DNA from 2 places in the Paenibacillus sp. VCA1 genome. Region 1 is predicted to be linked to the other one. Evidence: riboswitches for the same ligand, from Rfam matches in the RefSeq annotation. Region 1 holds a riboswitch; the other holds the start of a gene.
What was found. Region 1 has a riboswitch for FMN ahead of RJP21_RS30720 (DMT family transporter). Riboswitches for the same ligand answer to the same signal wherever they lie in the genome.
Positions count from the first base shown of each region.

Region 2: linked by a shared signal. The riboswitch ahead of ribD (bifunctional diaminohydroxyphosphoribosylaminopyrimidine deaminase/5-amino-6-(5-phosphoribosylamino)uracil reductase RibD) and the one ahead of RJP21_RS30720 (DMT family transporter) in region 1 are both predicted to bind FMN.

Region 1 is NZ_JAVLSX010000028.1:6,175-11,061, reverse strand. It holds gene RJP21_RS30730 (DUF6359 domain-containing protein) at 1-769, shown strand, start outside; gene RJP21_RS30725 (S-layer homology domain-containing protein) at 858-1,877, shown strand; FMN riboswitch at 2,048-2,211, shown strand; gene RJP21_RS30720 (DMT family transporter) at 2,347-3,309, shown strand; gene RJP21_RS30715 (ABC transporter substrate-binding protein) at 3,572-4,887, shown strand, end outside.
Region 2 is NZ_JAVLSX010000004.1:15-4,901, forward strand. It holds partial or broken gene RJP21_RS31440 (transposase) at 1-113, opposite strand, end outside; gene RJP21_RS09140 (DUF1259 domain-containing protein) at 388-771, opposite strand; FMN riboswitch at 1,067-1,249, shown strand; gene ribD (bifunctional diaminohydroxyphosphoribosylaminopyrimidine deaminase/5-amino-6-(5-phosphoribosylamino)uracil reductase RibD) at 1,600-2,742, shown strand; gene RJP21_RS09150 (riboflavin synthase) at 2,745-3,404, shown strand; gene RJP21_RS09155 (bifunctional 3,4-dihydroxy-2-butanone-4-phosphate synthase/GTP cyclohydrolase II) at 3,451-4,656, shown strand; gene ribH (6,7-dimethyl-8-ribityllumazine synthase) at 4,722-4,887, shown strand, end outside.

The DNA.
Region 1 (4,887 bases):
CGCGGATCTGTCGCTGATCGCGTTCACGGCTTCTTCGGACGGCGCTTTGCAGGACATCGACACGGGCGACGCGGCCGTTCATATCCAAGTGGCAACGGCCGATCGCAGCGCGCTTTATGCGGCCATCCAGGATGCGCAAAAACTTGCGGATCAAGCCGTAACGGGAACCGAGCCGGGGCAATACCCGCCTTCTGCCAAATCCGACCTGCTCGCGGCCATTCAAGCGGCCAACGCCGTTTACAATAATGCATCGGCCAGCCAAGAGCAAATCAATGCGGCATTGGCCGCTTTGACAAGCGCCGTCAATGCTTTCAAAAACGCGGTAATTCCGGTGCCGTCCGTTCCTGCGGACAAATCGGCCTTAAACGCGGCGATCGCTTCCGCTCAGAACGTGTATGACCGTGCCGTCGCAGGCGAAAAGGTCGGACAATATCCGTCCGCGGCCAAGTCGGCGCTTCAAACCGCGATACAATCCGCCGTTTCGGTGAAAAACAGCTCCGGAGTTTCCCAGGCACAGGTTGACGCAGCGACGGCGGCGCTCGGCAATGCCGTGGCGGTCTTCAAAACCAAGCTGATCACGCTGGTGCCGGGAACAGGCAAAATTACGGTGCAGGACCTGTCGATTATGGCCAAATATTTCGGCATCAAATCGACGGACGGCAACTGGAACCGCGTGGCGTCCGCCGACCTTTTCAACGAAGGGGAAATCACGATCCGCGCGCTGGCCGGCGTCGCCCAAATGATTATCGGAGACTGGTACGGCAAATAAACGCAAACGAACGATGAATCAAAAGCAAATCGCAGGGGGCGGCCGTGAGCCGTTTCCTGCGATTTGCAGTCTGAAAGGATGAAGCCCATTGCTGAAACAATTAGCCTCCGTTCTCGGAATCGTGCTCGTCTTCGGTTGGTTTGCGGCACAAACGCCGGCGTCGGCGGACGAGGCCGCTCCTTCGGTCTCTTTAAAATCAACGTCCAATGGAAACGAAATCACCGTCGTTGTGACGGGGGAGCATCTCAAAGACCTGTACGCCTATGATTTCACGTTAAAATACGACACGCAGAAGCTCGCATATAAAAGCGCCATCTTAAGCAAAAACGGTTTCTCCGTCGATCCGATCGTCCAAAACGGAAATGTCCGGATCGCGCATACCAAGGTGGGCGGCATTGCCGGAGACAACGGCACGCTCCAGCTGGCCGCCGTCAAATTTGCAAGGCTGCAAAAGGGCAGCGCCGCCATTTCGCTGCATGACGTCAAACTGGTCGATTCCAAGCTGAACGCCGCCGGCACGGCCATCCAAGCCGCCATTTCGGTTAAAGATGAGGCCCCCTCCGGGCAGGTCGCCCTCAAAGATATCGGCGGGCATTGGGCGAAGACGGCCATTGAACAGGCTGTGCAGCAAGGCTGGGTCACGGGTTACGCGAACGGAACGTTTTTGCCGGACAAGGAAGTGACGCGGATCGAGTTTGCGGCCATGTTGATCCGCGCCCTGGGAGCGGACGGCGGCAGACAGCCCGTGACATTTACGGATGCGAAGCAGATTCCCGCTTGGGGGCTGCCTTCCGTGGAAGAGGCGGTAGGCCGGGGCATCATGAACGGTTACGGCGACGGATCGTTCGGGCCGGCCAAAAAGATTACGCGGGCGGAGATGGCCGCCATGGCCGTTCGTTCGCTGCCTTCGGCCGAACCGGCCGGAGGCGGAAAGCCGGCCGCCTTTGCCGACAGCGGACAGATCCCCGCCTGGGCCAAGCCCTACGCCGAGACCGCCGCGCAGAGAGGCATCATGAACGGAAGAAGCGGCGGACAATTCGCGCCCCGTGCGCATGCGACCCGCGCCGAAGCGGTGGTGGTGATTTTGGCATTGCTGCAGCAGAAATAAGGCGTTATTGAAAATATCGATTGAATGGAAAAAATTCTTTATCAAAAGAAGCTTCCGCTAAAGCGAAGATATGTGCTATACTTATGTAAGTAACCATTCGGGTTGCTTTTTCATACGATGACGCAGTATCATGGTATGAACGAACTCAAACCAATACTAAAAATATGAATATGGATCTTCGGGGTAAGGTGAAATTCCTGACCGGCGGTGAACGTCCTTTGTACCAAAGCGACGTCAAGCCCGCGACTCCTGCTTTTCGACCGTTTTGAAAGGCAGCGACTGACCTGGTGGGATTCCAGGGCCGACGGTAAAGTCCGGATGGGAGAAGATCAATAGAGCAGGTTTGCGCGGAATGTTTTTTCGTTACATTTCGGCAGGCTTATTTGATCAGCCCCCGTTTTGTCGATTTCGGTCGATATGCGGGGGTTTTCCAATGTTGACTCCGTATTCAGGCAAGGGGATTAGGAATATGGAAAACGTAAGCAACAAGTTCAAGCTAAATTCTGCCATGCGCAAGCAGGCGGTCCGTCCGAAAACCGGCTTTTGGCTGGTCGTGCTCGGGGCGGCGTTGTGGGGAGCGGACCCGCTCTTCCGGATCATTTTGCTTCGCGAGCAGATCACGCCGACGCAGATCGTTTTGCTCGAACATATCATCATCGCGCTGTTTGTGGCGCCGATGTTATGGAAACACCGCTCGGAATTGAAAGGGCTCAAGCTGCGGCATATCGGCGCGCTGCTGTTCCTGTCCTGGGGCGGTTCGGCCATTGCGACCATTTTGTTTACGCTGGGGCTGACCCACGGCAATTTGAACGCGGTATTGCTGCTGCAGAAGCTGCAGCCGATTTTCGCCATCCTTATGGCGCGCGTGCTGTTGAAGGAAAAGCTGCCGAAGCAGTTCGGCTGGCTGCTGATCATGGCGCTGGCAGGCACCTACCTGCTCACTTTCGGGTTTACGTTCCCATTCGGCCATGTCAACGATTTCGTCAAAGTAGGGAGCCTGCTTTCCCTCGGCGCGGCGGCGTTGTGGGGCGGATCGACCGTTATGGGACGTTTGATGGTCGGCAAAATGGAGTACGAAACCGTCACTTCGCTTCGCTTCATTTTGGCGCTGCCGCTTCTGATCGTCATCACGATCAATCAAGGGGATCCTTGGCATGTTCCTTCCGGCGCAGGTACATTCGCCGCCGTTTCGATCAATCTGCTCGGCCAGGCGCTGCTGCCCGGTTTGTTCAGCCTGATGGTCTATTATAAAGGCCTCACAACGACAAAAGCTTCGGTAGCTACCCTTGCGGAGCTGAGCTTCCCGATGGTGGGCGTGCTCATCAACTGGATTGCGTTTCATGAGATCGTAAAATTCCACCAAATTTGCGGCTTTATTCTGATTTGGGCGGTCCTGTTTATCATATCCCGCAGAAGTGCAAAAGAAGCGTAAACGTATTTTCTGGTGGCCTTCCCTATAAAATAATCCAAAGCTGTTGCCTTAAAAGGCTGCTTCCGGGGCGGTTTGTCCGCCCGCGAAAGCGGCCTTTTTTGCGCGTTGAAAGGACTTTTAGGGTCCAAAGATTTCAGTCATGATTTGAACGGTTCGACATACATTTTTATAAGTAAGCGCTTGCAGAATACGTTTTAGAAACGGTCGGTGCAATTCAAGATTCAAGATCCAAGGTGTGAATGTGATGAATGGAGGAATGTTCATGAGGCTGAAATTCGCTTCCAAACCGCTGATCGCACTTTTTATGGCGGCGGTTCTCATCGCAGGCTGCCAAACCGTGCAGCCGCCGTCGGCTTCGGAAACGCCGAAAACGCAGGAGGAAAACAAAACACCCGCGCCTTCGAACAATCAGACGGAGCCTTCCAAAGAACCCGCGACCGAAACCTCCAAGGGCGACGCCAAAGAAACGCCGCGAAACGAAACGCTGTACATCAACGGCCTGCAGTGGGGAGCGCCGACAAACTTCAACCTGCTGAGCGGCAATCCGGCTTTTCCGATCAATTACGGCAACTCCCGCGAACTCGTGTACGAAACGCTGTTCATGATCAACGAGCTCGACGGCGCGCTTGAGCCGCTGCTTGGGACGAAATACGAATGGAAAGACGACACGCTGCATATCGATCTGAACAAGGACGCCAAGTGGAGCGACGGCCAGCCGTTTACATCGGAGGATGTCGTATATACCTACGAGCTCGGCAAAAAATACGACATCAACTGGAGCAGCTACTGGACGAATATTTCGGAAGTCGCCGCGGACGGCGCAAATGCCGTCAACATCAAACTTAACAAGGATAATCCGAATAAGCTGAGGGTGCTGGACAGCATCGAGCTGATCCCGATGATGCCGAAGCATATTTGGGAAGAGATCGAAAAGAAGGCAGGCAACGACCTACCCACGATCCGCAAAGAAGTTAATGACAATCCGGTCGGCACGGGGCCGTACAAACTGTATTTCTACAACGATCAAAAAATTACGGTGGTACGGGACGACAATTATTGGGGCAAATCGCTGTTCGGCAAGCTGCCTGCTCCCAAATACATCACGCACGTAATTTACAAGGACAACGCGGCCGGCGATCTGGCGTTCAAAAGCGGGCAGGTGGACGTATCGCAGCAGTTCATTCCGCAAGTATGGAACATGTGGAAAAACGGCGCGCCGATCAAAACGTACCTGAAGGACGCTCCGTATTACGTGCCGGGTTCCATGCCGTCCATCTTCTTCAACATGTCGAAAAAAGGGCTCGACGACGCCGACGTCCGCCGCGCGATCGCGATGGCCATCGATTACAAAAAAATATCGGATCTCGCGATGAGCGGTTATTCCGCGGCAATGGAACCTTCCTTGACGCTGAATACCGACGCGGAATCCAAATACGTGGATAAAGACGCGATCAAATCGCTGCAGTGGACGACGGACGTGAAGGCGGCCAACGAGCTGCTCGACAAAATCGGGGCGAAAAAAGGCAAGGACGGCATCCGCGTCCTGAACGGCACCCGTCTCGGTCCATATGACGTGGA
Region 2 (4,887 bases), on a different contig from region 1:
TCTGGAATACCCAACTCTTTCGCGACTCGCTTATATCCGAAGCCATGTTCGAGGTACATCTGAACAGCTTTATATTTCGATTCAGTTGAATGTGTGTGTTGGACTCTGGCCATGTAAAAATCCCCTCCAAGTTAACAGTAAGAGTCAGTCTCTTATCTGTCTACCTAAAGGGGATAATATCATTTTACCGGCGTCAGCTTATTTCCGTTTGAAGATAGTATGAGTTTCAAAGCAATGTATGGCTTCCTTATATCTCAAGAGAAATTTCAGCTACACGGGGTCTGTCTTCTGCGATAGTACGTCGATAGATGTATTTTATTATGATGCGGGAAAGCCGGACGGAATGAAAAACGGCGTTCGGAATCCTTTCCAAACGCCGCAAGGAATTTATTTTTTTAGAACGTCTAACGCAGCTCTCAGCTTTCGGGCAAATTGAATGGGATTTTCAACCGATTCAATATGGAGGTACATCAATCTGGGTTTTTCAAACAACCAGTGGTTGTGGACCGCCGTTATTTTGAGGTTGCGTCTGCGAACCGCGTTAATAAAGCGCTGCACTTCGGACTGAAGCAGCGTAATTTCGCCGGTGTTCAAAGTCGTGCCGTTTTTAAGCGATTGAATCGTAATTTCATGTTCGGTTTCATAATTTCTTCCAAGAATTTTTGCATTCAGTTTTCTTTCAACCATAATCGTGCAGCTTTTGCCGTCGGACGTACCCTTGCCGCCCAAAATGGCAGCAAGACGGTTGCAAAGCGCTTGGGAAATTTTCATGCATTCCACTCCTTTCGTGATGTTACAAAATATGAAAGGTTGAAAGGCAAGGAACATTTGAATGACTATTTTTTTAAAAATATGCTATTGGGAAATCGATAGAGGTTGCAAGGAACGACAGCGCTTACGTTGGCAATGTCGGTGCCAGTGCTCCAATCCGGAGCATCATTAGCCTTCGTGGGCGACGGCCTGAAACATAGGCTTGCCTCTTGCATTTATAAACGATCGGTAGTAACATACAGCTTAGTTCATGATGCTTGATCTGGTTTCACACCATGAACTACTAAAAATTTGGGTTTTCCTTCGGGGCAGGGTGAAATTCCCTACCGGCGGTGATGATGCATTTCGTGCATGGCGATCTGCCATGAAACGAATGAATCTTAGTCCGTGACCCGGCCGCGTGGCTTGACAGCCCGCGTACGGTGGACCCGGTGCAAATCCGGGACCGACAGTATAGTCTGGATGGGAGAAGGAGCGAAAGCGCAGGGTACATATACTCGTGCGATACACCCAATAAAGCTGCGGCAAGACGTGTCTTTTTTCACGTGCGCTCGGGATGACCGTTTCTTGAACGATCAGAAAAGGGTTCATGATGAACCTCTGGTCTGGCAGGAACGTTGCTATGATGCCTTCGTCCGGTCGGAAAGCGTGTGAACCATGCACTTTATTTGCCGTTCCCAAATGACGGGTACCGCCTTTACAACTGCTATGGCGGAAGCTTTATTTGAGTGTCTTCAGCTTATTCTCATGACGCCCCCGGATGAAATCCGGAGGGCTTTTTTGTTGTTTGCTTCAAAAAATGGGAACGGAAAGGAGGAACTGTTGGCGATGGAACTGCCGGTGAATGATGAATTTTACATGTCCCTGGCGCTGGATATGGCCGAACGTGCGCAGGGGCAAACGGGAATCAATCCGGTCGTGGGCTGTGTGATCGTGAAAGACGGCGCGCTTGTCGGTCTCGGAACGCATCTGAAAAGAGGAACCGCCCATGCGGAAGTGCATGCCGTCCGTATGGCCGGCGAACAGGCGGAAGGAGGCACGGTGTACGTCACGCTGGAGCCGTGCAGCCACCACGGCAAAACCCCGCCTTGCAGCGACCTGCTCATCGAAGCGAAGGTAAAACGGGTCGTGGTCGCCTGCTTAGACCCGAATCCCGTCGTCGCAGGCTCAGGGATCAAACGTCTCCGTCAGCACGGAATCGAGGTCCATGTCGGCACGCTGCGGGAACGGGCGGTACGATTGAACGACAAGTTCGCGAAGTACATTACGACCCAGATGCCTTACGTAACGATCAAGGCGGCAAGCACGCTGGACGGGAAAATTGCGACCGAAACGGGTGACAGCAAATGGATTTCGAACGAAGAAGCCCGGCTGCAGGCGCATGCGCTCCGCCACCGTCACCAGGCGATCATGGTCGGCATCGGAACGGCGCTGGCGGATGATCCAAGCCTGACAACGCGGCACGAAGGCGTGGACGGCTTGCAGCCTGTGCGCATCGTCGTCGATTCAAGGCTTCGTTTGACGCCGGAAGCCAACCTGTTGAAGGTTGGAACCTCGCCCATCGTTATTCTGACGACGGAACAGGCGCCGGTTGAACGGCGCAGGCTGCTGGAGGAACTAGGGGCCGAGATTTTGGTCTGCGGCGCAGGTCCTCGCGTAGATCTGGAGGCGGCTTTGGAAGAGCTTGGCCGCAAGGAAATCGGCTCCGTTCTGGTCGAAGGCGGCGGGGCGCTGAACGGGGAACTGCTGCGGGCGCGACTTGTGGATCGAATCGTTTTGTATTTCGCTCCGAAAATCGTCGGGGGCAAACATGCTCCGCATTCTTTCGATTTTGAAGGCATCGGGCGCATGGCGGATGCGATCACGTTGGATGACCTTGAGGTGGACCGGGTCGGGGACAACATTTTCGTCTCGGGAAAACCGATTTGGCCTGACCATGTAAACGGTGAAGAACAGGAAGAGGAGGGGTGAACATGTTTACCGGATTGGTTGAAGAAGTCGGAATTTTGGACGGCATTGCAAGGCAAGGGGAAGCCATGGTATTAACGATCAAGGCATCCGCCATTATGGACGATATCAAGATCGGCGACAGCATCGCGGTGAACGGTGTCTGCCTGACCGCCACGAAGATCGGCGACGGCGCTTTTTCCGTCGACGTCACTCCCCAGACGTACCGCCATTCCAATTTGGGGCTGATGAAGCCGGGAAACCGCATCAATCTCGAGCGGGCGATGAAAGCAAACGGGCGCTTCGGCGGCCATCTGGTTCAGGGGCATGCCGATATGACCGGTACGGTCCGCCGGTTGTCAAAAGAGCAAAACGCGGTCCTGATCGATATCGCTCCGAACAAACCGGACCTGAATAAATTTATCATCCCGCAAGGCTCCGTTACGGTGGATGGCGTCAGTCTGACGATCGCCCGTACCGACGGCGAAAGCTTCACCGTATCGGTCATTCCCCACACGCTGGCGGAAACGGGGTTGTCCGGCTTAAAAGCGGGAAGCATCGTTAACATCGAATGCGACATCATCGGCAAATACGTGCATGCCCTGTTAGGGCGGTCGGCATCCGGCGCGGGCAGGGACCGTTCGGGCATTACGCTGGATATGCTGGCGTCAAACGGATTTGCGTAAACGAAGGATCTTCGGCAAGACAGCATCTTAAAGGAGGCAAAACAACATGGAGCCAATTCGATTCGACTCGATTGAGGACGCGATTCGGGATTTGCGGGAAGGCAAGGTCGTCATCGTCGTGGATGACGAGGATCGGGAAAACGAAGGGGATTTTGTCGCCCTGGCGGAAAAAGCGACCCCCGAAGTGATCAATTTCATGATTACCGAAGGGCGCGGGCTTGTATGCGTCCCGCTGGCCAGGGAACGGGCGGAGGCGCTCGAGCTGCTGCCCATGACGGCTCAAAACACCGATCACCACGGCACGGCTTTTACGGTATCGGTCGACCATAAAGACACGACCACGGGGATTTCGGCCCAGGAACGTTCGTTGACGGCCAAGGCGCTGATCGACCCGGCCGCCGTTCCCGGGGATTTCCGTCGACCCGGCCATATGTTTCCGTTGATCGCCAAAGATGGAGGTGTCCTGCGGAGAGCGGGACATACCGAAGCGGCGGTGGATCTGGCCGTGCTCAGCGGAGCCGCTCCTGCAGGTGTCATCTGTGAAATCATAAAAGAGGACGGCACGATGGCAAGACTGCCGGACCTTGCGGTTATGGCCGAAAAACACGGGTTAAAGCTGATTTCGATCCAGGACTTGATCAAATACCGCAATCAGCAGGAGAAGCTGGTGCACCGGGCCGCGGAGGTGCGGATGCCGACCGAATTCGGCGAATTCAAGGCCGTCGCTTACACCAATGACGTGGACGACAAGGAGCATCTCGCGCTTGTCAAAGGGACGATTTCCGGCGATGAGCCGGTGCTCGTCCGGGTGCACTCCGAATGTTTAACGGGAGACGTCTTCCATTCGCTGCGCTGCGACTGCGGGCCGCAATTCGCCGCGGCGCTCCGGCAGATCGAAATGGAAGGCGCCGGCGTGCTGCTGTATATGAGACAGGAAGGCCGGGGCATCGGATTGATCAACAAGCTGAAAGCTTACGAGCTGCAGGAGCAGGGGCTGGATACGGTCGACGCCAACCTGAAGCTGGGTTTTCCGGCCGACCTGCGGGATTACGGCATCGGCGCGCAAATTTTAAAGGATTTGGGCATTTCGAAAATCCGCCTGTTGACCAACAATCCGCGAAAAATCAAAGGTCTGGAGGGCCACGGCCTGAAGGTCGTTGAACGGGTGCCGATCCAGATGGAAGCCGGAAAGGACAACAGCCGTTATTTGCAAACGAAGCGGGCGAAGCTCGGGCATATGCTGAATCTATAAAAAACGCTTGGGACTATGCAACATAAGCGAAGCAATCATAAATGAAAACGAAAGGTTGATGAATCATGACACATATTTTTGAGGGAAATCTGGTTTCCAGCGGGCTGAAATACGGGATCGTCGTAGGCAGATTCAACGAATTCATTACAAGCAAGCTGCTGAGCGGTGCTTTGGACGGGTTGAAACGTCACGGCGCCTTGGACGAAGAAGTGGACGTCGCTTGGGTGCCCG